2 regions of the Streptomyces sp. NPDC051364 genome follow, and region 2 is predicted to be linked to the other one. Evidence: riboswitches for the same ligand, from Rfam matches in the RefSeq annotation. Region 2 holds a riboswitch; the other holds the start of a gene.

Region 1 (7,691 bases), on a different contig from region 2:
GTTCTCCGCGAAGAGCTCGTACGCCGACTCCACCCAGCGCTCCCCGAACCAGGTCCGCGGCCGCACCCCCTGGGCCTGGAGCTCGGGCGGCCGGGTGTCGGTGGCCTGGGTGAACAGCGGCGGCCGCGACTCCCGCCACAGCTCACGCCCGAACAGGAACGGGGAGTTGGCGCCGACGGCTATCTGCACGGCGGTCACCGCCTGCGCCGCGTTCCACACGTCGGCGAACCGGGCCGGCGTCACCTGCAGGTGCAGCTGTACGGAAGTGCAGGCGGCCTCCGGGACGATCGAGCCGGTGCTCCACGTGAGCCGCTCGACCCCGTCGATGTCGAGCATGAAGTCCTCGCCGCGCATCATCAGGATCTGCTCGTTCAGCAGCGAGTAGCGGTCCACCGCCGAGAGGTTCGCGGTGACCAGGTCGGAGCGGGTGATCGTCGGCAGGATGCCGATCATCACCACCCCGGCGTCGATCTCCGCGGCCTGCCGGTGGGCATAGCCGAGCCCCGCACTCAGTTCCTCGGCGAGCTGGTCGAATACCCGGCCGCCGAGCCGGTGCGGAAGGACGTTCACCTCCAGGTTGAACATTCCGAGTTCGGTCTGGAAATCAGGGCTCGCAATCCGCTCCAGAACCTGGGCATTCACCATTCTCGGCAACCCGTCGGAACCTGCGAGATTCAGCTCGATCTCCAGCCCCATCATGTTCTTGGGCCGATCGAACCTCTTCTCCGCCAGAAGCCGCTCCAGCCCCTCCAGACACTCGTGAAGCTTCCTCCGATACTTCTGCCGATCGGACAGGTCGAATCCGCCCGCCACGACCTTCTCCCCCATCGAAGCGTCCCTCCTCGAGTGTGCCTGGCATGTGCCACCCAGGCGCGTGTGTACGGTCGATGATGCCCCGGCGGCGTGATCGATAACGCCGAGGGGGCGTGCGTGGCGGGGAGCGCGCGCCGGTTTGGCCGAAGGGCGCTATGGCACATTCACTTGGCAAGACACCGTATGCAAATTCCGCATGCGTTTTGCCGGTTCCGCATAATGGGCGCTTTCCAGCCGAGCCCCCGTCCGGTAACCTCCGAGGTCAGCGCGACATGTTCGCGCGCAACCGGCATGAATGCCATGTCAGCGGGACCGGTAAGCGCCTTGTCGGCAATAGGCGGGACAGCTAGCCGAAACACTGCGTGAACACATGTCGTATAAACTCCGCAAACGAGGCAGAGAGTTGGCGCGCGGCCATTGCCCCTCAGCCCCCCTCTGGCCCCAGAATGCGACAGCGCCGTCCGCACCTGCCCCGATCCACAGGTCTCCCAAGTGAGAGGCGACCCACCATGCCGCTGCATGTCCCTCCGGCTCCCGCGCCCGCCCTGCGCAGCGTCCTCGCGGCACTCGGTTCCCCCACCGCCGTCCACGAGGCGCACACTCCGGCCCTGCGCGCGCTGCAGGGTCCGATGACCGCCGAACTGCCGCTTCCGGTCCACGTCCTCGACCGGTTGAACATCTCGGAGCTGGCTGCGGGTGGCCGTCCGCCCCGTACCCGGCTGACCGCCTGGCGGTTCCTGATCCGCAGCGGCGACCGCTACGTCGCCGCCGCGGACACCCGGCTGACGCCGGACGGCTGGGCCTTCTCCCACTTCTTCGAGGGCCCCTACGTCGCGGCCACCGAACGCGCCCTGCGCCAGGCGGAATCCCTCGGCAAGAGCTACCAGCCGCGGCTGCTCTCCGTACCGGAGCTGTACATGCTGACGCTGTGGCTGCACGGGGCGGTCGGCGCCGACGCCTCCTCCGGGCTGCCGGCCGCGGCGGATCTGCTGGTGCCGCTGGCGCCGGCCCCGCCCGGCATCGCCGCGTACCGGCCGCATCCGGTGTCCGAGCTGCTGCCCGTGATGACCCACCGGCTCGCTCCGCCGAGTCCGCCGCTCCCGCCGTCGCTGGCCGCGCCGGCCGCCTGACCCGGGGCCCGAGCAGGCCCCGAGCAGGCCCCGAGCGGAGCCCGAGCGGAGCCCGAGCCGGTTCCGGGCATGATCCGAGCGGCGTCCGGACATGGCCTGAGCTGGCCCGATGCGGGGCCGGTGACCCGTACGACCCATTCGGTCTAGCCCACTCGGGTCACCTGCGAACCACCCGAAATGACAGGGGAGTTGAGCTGAACCGCCCGCACGAGTGATGCGTCATCAATCTATGAGGACAGCTGCCGGGAAATCCCTGCGGACTCTAGTCCGGGGGGCAACACTGGGACCCTGACCAAACCAAGACGTTGATACGGGGGGCGGCCATGAACAACGCATCGAGCCGCAGCACACAGACCACATCGCAGCGAAAGAACGCATCCATGTGCCAGCACCAGCCAGCGTGCCCGTCAGCCGACTCCGCCGACCGGGAGGCCGCCAAGCCCGTGGCCAACCACCCGGAACAGGGCTGGAGCCTGCTGTGCAACGGCGTCCTGCTCTTCGAGGACACCGGTGAGCTGCTGCCGGACGGCCAGATCATCGCCCCGCACCGCCCGCTCGCGGCGGCGCAGGTGATGAAAGCGGCCTAGTCCGACGACAGCACGGAGTGAACGCAACGGAACAGAGCGCAGAGGGGCCGGCCCGGGAATCATTCTCCCGGACCGGCCCCTTCGTCATGCCGTCATGTCATACGAATATGTCATGTCACCGAACGGACACGGTGTCGTAGTGCCGTACGGCTCAGTTGTCGTACTCGTCCAGCGGCGGGCAGGAGCACACCAGGTTGCGGTCGCCGAAGGCACCGTCGATACGGCGTACCGGCGGCCAGTACTTCTCGGCCGCCGTGACCCCGCCGGGGAAGACGGCCTCGTCGCGGCTGTACGGGTGGTTCCACTCGCCGCCCAGCGCCGCCGCCGTGTGCGGGGAGTTGGCCAGCGGGTTGTCCTCCACCGGCCACTCGCCGCCCGCGACCCGCTCGATCTCGGCGCGGATGGCGATCATCGCGTCGCAGAAGCGGTCGATCTCGGCGAGGTCCTCGGACTCCGTCGGCTCGATCATCAGCGTGCCGGCGACCGGGAAGGACATGGTCGGCGCGTGGAAGCCGTAGTCGATCAGGCGCTTGGCGATGTCGTCCACGCTGACGCCCGTCGCCTTCGACAGCGGGCGCAGGTCGATGATGCACTCGTGCGCGACCAGGTTGCCCGGGCCGGTGTAGAGCACCGGGTAGTGCGGCTCCAGGCGCTTCGCGATGTAGTTCGCGCCGAGCACCGCCACCTGGGTGGCGCGCTTGAGGCCCTCGCCGCCCATGAGGCGCACGTACGACCACGAGATCGGCAGGATGCCAGCCGAGCCCCACGGCGCCGCCGAGATCGGGCCGACGCCCGTCTCCGGGCCCGCGGTCGGCTGGAGCGGGTGGTTCGGCAGGTACGGGGCCAGGTGCGCCCGGACACCGACCGGGCCGACGCCCGGACCGCCGCCGCCGTGCGGGATGCAGAAGGTCTTGTGCAGGTTCAGGTGCGAGACGTCGCCGCCGAAGTGACCCGGCTTGGCGAGGCCCACCAGGGCGTTCAGGTTGGCGCCGTCCACATAGACCTGGCCGCCGGCCTCGTGCACCTGGGCGCAGATGTCGGCGACGTGCTCCTCGAACACACCGTGCGTGGAGGGGTACGTGATCATCAGCACGGCGAGCTCGTCGCGGTACTGCTCGATCTTGGCGCGCAGGTCGGCCGCGTCCACCTCGCCGTCGTCGGCGGTCTTGACGACGACGACCTTCATGCCGGCCATCACGGCGCTGGCGGCGTTGGTGCCGTGCGCGGAGGACGGGATGAGGCAGACGGTGCGCTGCTCGTCGCCGTTCGCCCGGTGGTAGGCCCGGACGGCCAGCAGGCCGGCGAACTCACCCTGGGAGCCGGCGTTCGGCTGGATGGAGACCTTGTCGTAGCCGGTGACCTCGCAGAGACGTTCCTCCAGCTCGGAGATGAGCGTGAGGTACCCCTCGGCCTGCTCGACCGGGGCGAACGGGTGCAGCTGGCCGAATTCCGGCCAGGTGACCGACTCCATCTCGGTGGTCGCGTTGAGCTTCATGGTGCAGGAGCCCAGCGGGATCATGCCGCGGTCCAGCGCGTAGTCCTTGTCCGCCAGCTTGCGCAGGTAGCGCAGCATCGCGGTCTCGCTGCGGTGCTGGTGGAAGACCGGGTGCGCCAGGTAGTCGTCCGAGCGCAGCAGGCCCTCGGGCAGGGCGTCGGCGGTGGTCTCGTCGAGGGCCTCGATGTCGGCGCTCACGCCGAAGGCGGCCCAGACGGCCTCGACGCCGGCGCGCAGGGTGGTCTCGTCGCAGGAGACGGAGACGTGGTCGGCGTCGACCTGGAACAGGTTGACCCCGCCCTCACGGGCGGCGGCGGCGACCTCGGCGGCCTTGCCGGGCACCCGGGCGGTGAGGGTGTCGAAGTACGAGCCGTGTACGAGCTCGACCCCGCCGGCCGTCAGACCGGCCGCGAGCAGGGCCGCGTAGCGGTGCGTACGGCGGGCGATCGTCCGCAGGCCGTCCGGACCGTGGTAGACGGCGTACATGCCGGCCATGACGGCGAGCAGCACCTGCGCGGTGCAGATGTTGCTGGTCGCCTTCTCGCGGCGGATGTGCTGCTCACGGGTCTGCAGCGCCAGGCGGTACGCCTTGTTGCCGTCCGCGTCCACAGAGACGCCGACGAGGCGGCCCGGCAGCGAGCGGGCGTGCTTGTCCTGGACGGCCATGTAGCCGGCGTGCGGGCCGCCGAAGCCCATCGGGACGCCGAAACGCTGGGTGGTGCCGACGGCGATGTCCGCGCCGAGCGCGCCCGGGGAGGTCAGCAGGGTCAGGGCGAGCAGGTCGGCGGCGACGGCGACGATCGCGCCGAGGCCGTGCGCCTGGTCGATGACCGGCTTGATGTCCCGTACGGCACCGGAGGCGCCCGGGTACTGGAGGAGCACACCATAAACGCCGCGCTCGGCGACCTCGGCCGGGATGCCCTCGGACAGGTCGGCGACGACGATCTCGATGCCGATCGGCTCGGCGCGGGTCTCGATCACCGCGATGGTCTGCGGCAGAGCGTCGGCGTCGACGAGGAAGATGTTCCCCTTGGACTTGCCCACGCGGCGGGCCAGCGTCATGGCCTCGGCGGCCGCGGTGCCCTCGTCGAGCAGGGAGGCGCCGGAGGTCGGCAGGCCGGTGAGGTCCGCGACGACGGTCTGGAAGTTGAGGAGCGCCTCGAGGCGGCCCTGCGAGATCTCGGGCTGGTAGGGCGTGTACGCCGTGTACCAGGCCGGGTTCTCCATGACGTTGCGCAGGATCACCGGCGGCGTGAAGGTCCCGTAGTAGCCGAGGCCGATCATCGGCGTCAGGACCTGGTTGCGGTCGGCGAGCGAACGCAGCTCGGCCAGCACCTCGGCCTCGGTCAGCGCCTCGGGCAGGTTCAGCGCCTCGGCGCTCTTGATCACATCCGGTACCGCGGCGGCGGTCAGTTCGTCCAGCGAGCCGTAGCCCACGTGGGCGAGCATCTTCGCCTGCGCCTCGGCATCCGGGCCGATGTGGCGCTGCTCGAAGGGGATCCCTCGCTCAAGCTGGGAGAGCGGAATGCGGTTGGCGGTCATGTACGGAGGCCTCCTGGGTCGTACGACCTGCGAGGGGTACCACGGCGCGGGCACCCGGACGGCCTCCCCCTCTGTCATCTCAACCTGAGAGCTTCACCGGAGCCGCGAGGATGACCCGCGGATTCCGGCTTTCACCGTCGGTGAGGAGAGGAACCGGCACTGCGCACCCGGTACCCGCCCCTGCTTTCCAGAGTGGCCTCGTCACGTGCGGTACGTATGCCTGAGAGATTCCGGGGAGGATTTGCTCCTTCGGCGCCTCCGTCATGCTCACTCGGAGGACTCTCCCGCACAGGGTCAACAGCCGTCACCCAGCCTACCAGCGAGGTTCTCGGCCCTCCCTCGAGTGGCCCCCACTCCGGAAATGCACTTTTGTAGTCGTTACGGAGGAGTTGCGACCATATGGAGGGACCGTGCAGACCGACATCGATCCGCGCAGCCTGATCGGCCGCAAGGCGTTCGACCGCAACGGAACCAAGATCGGCACCGTCGACGAGGTCTACCTCGACGATGCCACAGGCGTGCCCGAGTGGGCCGCCGTCCGGACAGGCCTGTTCAGCCGGGACGCGTTCGTTCCGCTGGAACCGAGCGAGGTGGTCGACGACACCCTGCGGGTCCCCTTCGAACGCTCCCTCATCAAGGACGCCCCGGACTTCGGCGTCGGCCGCCACCTCTCCCCCGAACAGGAGCTGCAGCTCTACCACCACTACGGACTGGACGTCTCCCTCCCGTCGGACATCCAGCGCGACTTCGGCCGCCTGGCGAACGGCGACGACACCCCCTGAGCGACGCTTAGCCCGCGCTTAGCCCTCTTCCGGTACGGGTTCCCCTACCGCGGGTTCCCCTACGAGGGGCAGCGGATCGGACGGCTCCAGCTCGGGGTCGTCCACCCGGAAGGTGCGCACCCGGCCCGGTGGCGATCCGGGCCGCTCGAACCGCACGGTCACCCTCCCGACCCCGCTGCCCTGCACCCACCCGGGCCCGTACACGGCATGCCGTACGTCACTCCCGGCCGCCCAGCGGCGCTCCCGGACGGGCTCCGGCTCCCCGGCCGGCTCCACACCCTCGGGGGCCTCTGCTGGCCCACCAGACCCTGCCGGCCCAGCGGGGGCACTGGACCCGCCCGGCCCTCCCGTCCCGGCGGCCTCCGCAGCCCCGTCCGGCTCGGCGGCCCCTCCCTCGCCCGCTGAGGCCGCCTCCGCAGCCATGGACTGCGCGAACAGGTCCTCCTGCGTGTAGTCCGCCAGTCCGGTCACGCCCACCCCCAGCAGCCGCACCCCGCCCGTGGTGTCCACTGCCTCCAGCAGCCGCGCCGCGGCCTCCCGCACCACCGCAGGGTCGTCGGTGGGCCCCCGAAGCGTCTCCGAGCGCGTCAGGGTCGAGAAGTCGTACCGCCGCACCTTCAGCACGATCGTGCGCCCGGAGTGCCCCGAGTCCCGCAGCCGGTGCACACACCGGTCGGCGAGCCGCTGCACCTCGTTCCGGATCCGCACCCGGTCGTGCAGGTCCACGTCGAAGGTGTCCTCGACCGACACGGACTTCGCGTCGCGCTCGGCGACCACCGGCCGGTCGTCCAGCCCCAGCGCCATCCGGTACAGCCCGACCCCGTGCGAGCGCCCGACCATCCGGACCAGCTCGTCCTCGCCGGCCTCGGCCAGCTCCCCCACGGTGGTGATCCCGGCCCGCCGCAGGTGCTCCCCGGTGGCCGGCCCCACCCCCGGCAGGGTCCGCACGGACATCGGCGCGAGCAGGGCCCGCTCCGTCCCCGGCTCGATCAGCAGCAGCCCGTCCGGTTTGGCCTCCTCCGAGGCCACCTTCGCCAGCATCTTCGACCCCGCCAGCCCCACCGACGCACTGAGCCCGGTCGCCGCCAGGATCTCCGCCCGCAGCCGCTGTCCCGTCTCCAGGGCGGATTCCGCGTCGAAGGCGGTTCCGCCCGCCTCCAGGTCCACGAAGGCCTCGTCCAGGCTGAGCGGCTCCACGAGCGGGGACAGCTCCCGCAGCAGCGTCATGACCAGGTCGCTGACCGCCCGGTACAGGCTGAAGCGCGGGATCAGGCAGGCGCCGTTCGGGCAGAGCCGCCGCGCCTGGGCCATCGGCATCGCCGAGTGCACCCCGAAGCGGCGG
Region 2 (7,691 bases):
GCGCGCCCGAGGCGTCGTACGCGAAGAGCGTCATGCCGTTCGCGTGGTACGGCAGGGACCGGCGGCGGTGCAGGATCAGCTGGCTCGGCTCGTCGAAGGCGATCTCGTGCGCGCTCCCGATCTCGGTGCCGAGCAGGCGCAGGCGGCCGCTCCGGCGGATGCGCTCCACCTCGTCGTCGGCCGTCTCCACGTTCACCGAGCGGGGGGAGTGGCCCTCCAGGCCCAGCAGCACCGCCTTGGGCGTGCCGTGGCCGTGGCCGGTCGCGCCGAGGGAGCCGTACAGCTCGGCCCGGACCGCTGCGGTCTGGGCGAGCACGCCGTCCTTCTTCAGCCGGGTCACGAACATGCGGGCGGCCCGCATCGGACCGACCGTGTGGGAGGAGGAGGGGCCGATGCCGATGGAGAAGAGATCGAAGACGGAGATGGCCACGGTGGCGGACTCCCTTGTCTGCTCGTGGGTGGAGGGGCAGGCGGGGTGGATCGTACGAGGGGGGATTGTTCGGATTTTGTCCGACAGTCGAGCTTAACGTGGCGAGGTGAACGTTTCGTCTGCCCGAGATGGTGGCCGGACGGCGCTCGGGTATGGCTCGTGTCACACGGGAAGGGCCCGACCCTGTGTGACACAAGGCCGGGCCCCCCAAGCCGATGCCTAGAGCGTCGGGTACAGCGGGAACTTCGCCGCGAGCGCGGAGACGCGCGCCTTGAGGGCCTCGCTGTCGTACGCCGGCTTCAGCGCCTGCGCGATGATCTCGGCGACCTCGGTGAAGGCCTCGGCGTCGAAGCCGCGGGTGGCGAGGGCCGGCGTACCGATCCGCAGACCCGAGGTGACCATCGGGGGCCGCGGGTCGTTCGGGATGGCGTTGCGGTTGACCGTGATGCCGACCTCGTGGAGGCGGTCCTCGGCCTGCTGCCCGTCCAGCTCGGAGTTGCGCAGGTCGACCAGGACCAGGTGCACGTCGGTGCCGCCGGTGAGGACGTCCACGCCCACGGCCTTGACGTCGTCCTGGACCAGGCGGGCGGCGAGGATCTTCGCGCCCTCGAGGGTGCGCTCCTGGCGCTCCTTGAACTCGGGCGAGGCCGCGACCAGGAAGGAGACCGCCTTGGCCGCGATCACGTGCTCCAGCGGGCCGCCCTGCTGACCCGGGAAGACCGCGGAGTTGATCTTCTTGGCCAGCTCCTGCGTCGACAGGATGACGCCGCCGCGCGGACCGCCGAGGGTCTTGTGCGTGGTGGTGGTGACGACGTGGGCGTGCGGCACCGGGTTCGGGTGCAGGCCCGCGGCCACCAGGCCGGCGAAGTGCGCCATGTCGACCATCAGGTACGCGCCGACCTCGTCCGCGATGCGGCGGAAGGCGGCGAAGTCCAGCTGGCGCGGGTAGGCGGACCAGCCGGCGATGATCAGCTGCGGCTTGGACTCCTTGGCGAGGCGCTCGACCTCGGCCATGTCGACCTCGCCGGTCTCGTCGACGTGGTACGGGACCACGTTGTAGAGCTTGCCGGAGAAGTTGATCTTCATGCCGTGGGTCAGGTGACCGCCGTGGGCCAGGTTCAGGCCCATGATCGTGTCGCCCGGCTTCAGCAGCGCGAACATCGCGGCGGCGTTCGCCTGCGCACCCGAGTGCGGCTGGACGTTCGCGGCCTCGGCGCCGAACAGCGCCTTGATGCGGTCGATCGCGATCTGCTCGACCACGTCGACGTGCTCGCAGCCGCCGTAGTAACGGCGGCCGGGGTAGCCCTCGGCGTACTTGTTGGTCAGGACCGAGCCCTGGGCCTCCATGACGGCGACCGGAGCGAAGTTCTCCGACGCGATCATTTCCAGGGTGGACTGCTGGCGTGCGAGCTCGGCGTCGACTGCGGCGGCCACGTCCGGGTCGAGCTCGTGGAGAGGGGTGTTCAGAACAGACATCAGGATCCCCTGTGGTCAGTTACCGGCGGTGAGCTTGGCGTACTCGTCGGCAGAGAGCAGGTCGGCCGGCTCCTCCGCGATGCGCACCTTGAACAGCCAGCCGCCCTCGAACGGGGCGGTGTTCACGAGCGCCGGGTCGTCCACGACGTCCTGGTTGGCCTCGACGACCTCACCGGTGACGGGGGAGTACAGGTCGCTGACGGACTTGGTCGACTCCAGCTCACCGCAGGTCTCGCCCGCGGTCACCGTGTCGCCGACCTCGGGGAGCTGGGCGTAGACGACGTCACCGAGCGCGTTGGCCGCGAACTCCGTGATGCCGACCGTCGCGACGCCGTCCTCGGCGGTCGACAGCCACTCGTGCTCCTTGCTGTAACGCAGCTGCTGGGGGTTGCTCATGACCTGATTCTCCTGGATGCGGGGGAGTGGATACGAACAGTGGTCTTGCGTACTGAGACGGCCGGTACGGCGCCCGTACGGCGTCGGTAGGGAGCCGGTACGGGGTACGGGTGTTACTTCTGCCGCTTGTAGAACGGCAGGGCCACGACCTCGTACGGCTCATGCGTACCGCGAATGTCCACGCCGACGCCGGAGGTGCCGGGCGCGGCGTGCGCCGCGTCCACGTACGCCATCGCGATCGGCTTGCCCAGCGTCGGGGACGGGGCACCCGAGGTGACCTCGCCGATGACCTGCCCGTCGGCCACGACGGGGAAGCCGGCGCGCGGGACGCGGCGGCCCTCGGCGATCAGGCCGACCAGCTTGCGCGGCGGGTTCGAGGCGGCGCGCTCGGCGGCGGCCTCCAGGGCGGCGCGGCCCACGAACTCGCCCTCCTTCTCGAACTTCACGACCCGGCCCAGCCCCGCGTCGAACGGGGTGAGGGAGGTGGTCAGCTCGTGCCCGTACAGCGGCATGCCCGCCTCCAGGCGCAGGGTGTCGCGGCAGGACAGGCCCGCCGGGACCAGGCCGACGCCCTCGCCGGCCTTGGTCAGCGCCTGCCACAGCTCGACGGCGTGCTCGGGGGCGACGAACAGCTCGAAGCCGTCCTCGCCCGTGTAGCCCGTACGCGCGATCAGCGCGGGCACGCCCGCGACGGTGCCCGGCAGGCCGGCGTAGTACTTCAGGCCGTCCAGGTCGGCGTCGGTGAGGGAGGCGAGGATGCCGGGGGACTCCGGGCCCTGCACGGCGATCAGCGCGTACGCGTCGCGGTCGTCGCGGACCACGGTGTCGAAGCCGGCGGCGCGCTCGGTCAGGGCGTCCAGGACGACCTGGGCGTTGGAGGCGTTCGCGACGACCATGTACTCGGTCTCGCCCAGGCGGTAGACGATCAGGTCGTCGACGATCCCGCCGTCCTCCCGGCAGATGTGCGTGTAGCGGGCGCGGCCGACGCCGACGGTGGAGATGTTGCCGACCAGCGCGTAGTCCAGGGCCTTGACGGCCTGTGGGCCGGTCAGCGTGATCTCGCCCATGTGGGACAGGTCGAAGAGACCGGCCTTGGTGCGGACGGCGTTGTGCTCGTCGCGCTCACTGGCGTACCGCAGGGGCATGTCCCAGCCCGCGAAATCGGTCATGGTCGCACCGAGCGATCGGTGCAGCGCATCGAGGGCGGTCAGGCGGGGGGCAGTGCTCATGGGTGTGGCTCCCGGGTCCCAGGGCATGACATGACGAGGACGATCCTCCCCATCTGTCATCGGAACCTGAGAGGTTCGCCGAGAGTTCCCGGTCGGACCCGGGGAACGTCGACTTGCACCTTGGGTGGAGCGCACGCGGATGCCGTCGTGAGGGACGGCGGCGCGGCTCGCTTTTCAGATCTGCCTCATCCACGCGGTACGGGGCCTGAGAGATTCAAGGGAGGAACTTGCTCCTTCGGCGCCCGGGCACGGCCTCACGGCCTGCCGGGACTCTCCCGCGCGGATTCAAGCGGCCGGTATGCAGTTGGTCCAGATGGCGCACATCATTGCACGCCGTCCGGGTGATCGGGCGGCCGGGCCCGAAAGAACGTACGGACCGGCGAGACGGCCGGGAAGTGCAGGCCGGAACCGGGCGCGGCCGGATTACCGTCTCTTTACACTCAGTGGGCATGAGGGGCCCTGCGGCCCGATGGGGGAAGGCGATCACTGTGCGGAGATTCGGAGTGCTGGCGGCGACCGGGACGGGAACCGTGGACGGAGTGCCGGCGGCGCGGCGGGCGCGCTCCACCGGCGGTCCCGTACGCGACCTGCGCGGCCGGGGGCCGCACGGACCGCAGTGGCTCGGCTTCGCCGAAGGGGACATCGTCGTGGTGTCCGGCCTGCCGGGCGGCGGCAAGAGCACGCTGATCAAGCGGGCCGCGGAGGACGGCGGCATCGACTCCCAGGACGTGCGCGAGCGCTGGGAGCGGCGGATGCCGCGGGCGCTGCCGTACGCGGTGTACCGGCCGCTGGTCCGCTGCGCGCACTACTGGGGGTTGTGGCGGACGCTGCGCTCCGGGGCCTCGGCGGTGGTCCACGACTGCGGGACGCAGAGCTGGGTGCGCAGCCTGCTGGCCGCAGCCGCGCGGCGGCGGGGCCGGGCGCTGCACCTGCTGCTGCTGGACACCACCCCCGAGGAGGCCCTGTCCGGGCAGGCGGCGCGGGGGCGCGGGGTGTCGGCGTACGCCTTCGCCCGCCATCGCGGCGCGGTGGCCCGCCTGCTGCGCGAAGCGGAATCGGGCCGCCTCCCCGCGGGCTGCACGTCGGCGGTCCTCCTGGACCGCGGCTCGGCCGCCTGCGTGACCCGCATAGCGTTCCGGCGGGGCCCTTCGTAGTCCCGCCGGCGTTCGAGGCGCTGGGGTCCGGGGTCCGGGGGCGGAGCCCGCGGCAGCGAGAGGGGCCCGAGCCGTTAACCTCGGGCCGACAGCGTGGGGCGGAAAACACACAGCGGAGGCGTACATGCAGGGCGGCGGCTGGCCGGACAACGAGCTGGAGCAGGTGCTCGGGGCGGCGCTCGGGCAGGCGGACGCCGGGGCCCGGATCGTCGAGGTGCTCGGCCGGAGCCGGCTCTGGGTGCCCCTGCCCGGCGGTGGCGGCCCGGACGGGGCCGGCCTCATGCTGCCCACCATGGAGATCGATGGGGCGGCGTACGTCCCCGTCTACAGCTCCGAGGCCCAGTTCCGCGCCTGCGTCGGCCCCGCCATGGACTTCGCCGTCGCCCCCGCCGTCGAGTTCGCCCGCGGCCTGCCCCCGCAGCTCGGCATCGCCGTGAACCCGGAGGGCGCCGTCGGCGTCCCGCTGCCCCCGCCCGCCGTCGCGGAGCTCTGCCGCATCGGCCGGACCCCGCTCGACGGCCCCGCCACCGGCGGCCGGGTCCGGCTCTACGAGCCCGACTGGCAGGAAGACCCGGTGGACTTCCTGACCGCCGCCGCCGAGGAGTTCCGCGCCACCGGCGTGGTCGCCGCCGCCCACCGCTGCCTCGCCAGCGTCGAGGGCGGGGCCCCGGAGCTCTACATCGGTGTCCGGCTGCTGGTATGGGAGCCCGGCATGCGGAATGCCCCGATGGACGCCCTCGGCCGGGCCCTGACCCGGGTACCGCCGCCCTGGCCCGTGCAGTTGATCCTCTTGGACGCCGTGCAGGACCCGGTGGTCGACTTCATGGTTACGCGCGTACGCCCCTTCTACCTCCCGTAGGGCCGCTTAAGCTGGGTGCGGATACGGGTGGGACGACGGGCAGACGAAGAAGGAGTACCGGGTGAGTGCGTCAGGCACGGCCGCGGCCGGGCAGCTCGAGCACATGATGCGCCAGGTGACTCCCGGGCGCTACGAGAGCTATGAGTCGCTTCTGCACGCCCTCGCCGAGGGCCGCCTGTGGATGCTGCTCTGGCAGGGCCAGCCGGGCTCCCCGGACGCCCAGTACGGCGGCATGGAGGTCGAGGGCCTCGGGTACGCGCCGTGCGTGACCTCCCCCCAGGAGCTGGCCGCCAGCGGCTGGAACCGGGGCTACGAGGTGGTCACCGGCCGGGACATCGCCCGCGCGCTCTACCCGGACCGCTGGGGCCTGTGGCTCAACCCGCACGCCCAGGGCGGCGGCCTCGGCATCCCCTGGGCCGACCTGCGCCGGATCGCCACCGGTCTCGACCGGATGCCGGCCGGCCCGCTGCGGCTGTCCGAGCCCGCCCTGGAGCTCCCGCAGTTCTACGGGCTGCTGACCCAGCACGCGCACCGCACCCCGGCCGTCCGCTCGCTGCGCCGCGCCTGGGTGCAGCCTTCGCTGGGCTCGCCGTACCTCGCGGTCGGGCTCGACCTGTACGACGCCTCCGCGCCCGCGCTGGAATCCGTACGGGAGATGATGCGCCAGTCGGTCGGCGCGGTCCCCGAGGGTGTGCCGGTGTGCACGGTGGCGCTGGCGGACGAGCACGACCCCGTCGCCATGTGGCTGCGCGCCCAGAGCCGCCCCTTCTACGACCGCGAGGGCCAGGCCCCCGCGTACTGACCCCGGAAGCACCGACCTCGTCCGGGTCTGCCCGGCCTCTGAGACAGCCGTATCGAACCGACCGAAGGCCGCAGGGAACCACCGTTCCCTGCGGCCTTCGGCTTGTCCGGATATCAGCCGTGTTGTGGGGCCAAAAGGCATGGTCCTACCGTGAGTTGGGCGCCATGTCCGATTGCGTACCGAACGGACGGTCTTGATCCGCTCAGGTGAGAGCGAAGTCCGGATAACGGGAACTCGACCCTCACATCACGGTTGCGCATCCATTCATCTGCGGGTCTGGCGGCTGCTCGCAGCGCCGATGAAGACTCCCCACCCAAGAGCCGGTCAGTCCTGCGAAGTCAGGTTCGGCATATGCATTTCGCTTGTGGCTCTGCATCGCACTTCCCGCAGTTCCTGCACCTCAGCACGCGTCCTGCGTGTCACCACGCACTCCGAGCGCCACTCCGCACCAACGCCGCCACAGCGGCGGGCATGGGCCGGCAACCCGTCGGCCGAGAGGGGTCCCCACCACGATGACGGCACCACTGCATGACACGAGCGCGGAAACACCCGCAACCGTGTCCGTAGCCGACGTCCCTGCAAAGGCCATCGAAGGCCGCTCGCCCGGCCGCATCGCCTGGATGCGGCTCAAGCGCGACAAGGTCGCGCTGACCGGCGGCGTGGTCGTGATCCTCCTGATCCTGGTGGCGGTCTTCGCACCGCAGATCGTGAGCCTGCTGGGCCACCCGCCCAACGAGTTCCACGAGGACCTGATCGACCCGGACCTGGGCACACCGCTCGGCTCCTTCGGCGGGATGAGCTCCGACTTCCTGCTCGGCGTCGAACCCACGAACGGCCGAGACGTGTTCAGCCGGATCGTCTACGGCGCCCGCATCTCCCTGATCGTCGCCTTCCTGTCGGCCTCCGTGTCGGTCACCATAGGCAGCCTGCTCGGTGCGCTCGCCGGGTTCCTCGGCGGCTGGGTCGACGGCCTCATCAGCCGCCTGATGGACCTGCTGCTCGCCTTCCCGCAGCTGCTGTTCACCATCGCCCTGGTCTCCGTCGTACCCAACTCCCTCTGGGGGTTCGAGGGTTCCGGCGTCCGGATGGGCGTACTGATCGTCGTCATCGGCTTCTTCGGCTGGCCGTACATCGGCCGTATCGTCCGGGGCCAGACGATCTCCCTGCGGGAGCGCGAGTACGTCGAGGCCGCGCGCAGCCTCGGCGCCGGCCGCGGCTACATCCTGATCAAGGAGCTGCTGCCCAACCTGGTCGCGCCGATCCTCGTCTACTCGACGCTGCTCATCCCGACCAACATCCTGACGGAGGCGGCCCTCAGCTTCCTCGGTGCCGGCGTCAAGCCGCC

Evidence for each region. Region 2 has a riboswitch for glycine ahead of gcvT (glycine cleavage system aminomethyltransferase GcvT). Riboswitches for the same ligand answer to the same signal wherever they lie in the genome.
Region 1: it holds a riboswitch for glycine, as region 2 does, so the genes downstream of both, gcvP (aminomethyl-transferring glycine dehydrogenase) here and gcvT (glycine cleavage system aminomethyltransferase GcvT) in region 2, are expected to answer to the same signal.

Annotation. Positions count from the first base shown of each region.
Region 1 is NZ_JBFBAH010000007.1:388,277-395,967, forward strand. Features, by position in the region: gene AB0M76_RS18920 (glutamate-cysteine ligase family protein) at 1-828, opposite strand, end outside; gene AB0M76_RS18925 (hypothetical protein) at 1,323-1,943, shown strand; gene AB0M76_RS18930 (DUF5999 family protein) at 2,324-2,530, shown strand; gene gcvP (aminomethyl-transferring glycine dehydrogenase) at 2,682-5,567, opposite strand; glycine riboswitch at 5,766-5,864, opposite strand; gene AB0M76_RS18940 (PRC-barrel domain-containing protein) at 5,978-6,349, shown strand; gene AB0M76_RS18945 (DNA polymerase IV) at 6,368-7,691, opposite strand, start outside.
Region 2 is NZ_JBFBAH010000015.1:127,161-134,851, reverse strand. Features, by position in the region: gene AB0M76_RS27830 (L-serine ammonia-lyase) at 1-430, opposite strand, end outside; gene glyA (serine hydroxymethyltransferase) at 650-1,906, opposite strand; gene gcvH (glycine cleavage system protein GcvH) at 1,922-2,302, opposite strand; gene gcvT (glycine cleavage system aminomethyltransferase GcvT) at 2,416-3,531, opposite strand; glycine riboswitch at 3,716-3,819, opposite strand; gene AB0M76_RS27810 (AAA family ATPase) at 4,020-4,685, shown strand; gene AB0M76_RS27805 (enhanced serine sensitivity protein SseB) at 4,810-5,544, shown strand; gene AB0M76_RS27800 (enhanced serine sensitivity protein SseB C-terminal domain-containing protein) at 5,606-6,346, shown strand; gene AB0M76_RS27795 (ABC transporter permease) at 6,859-7,691, shown strand, end outside.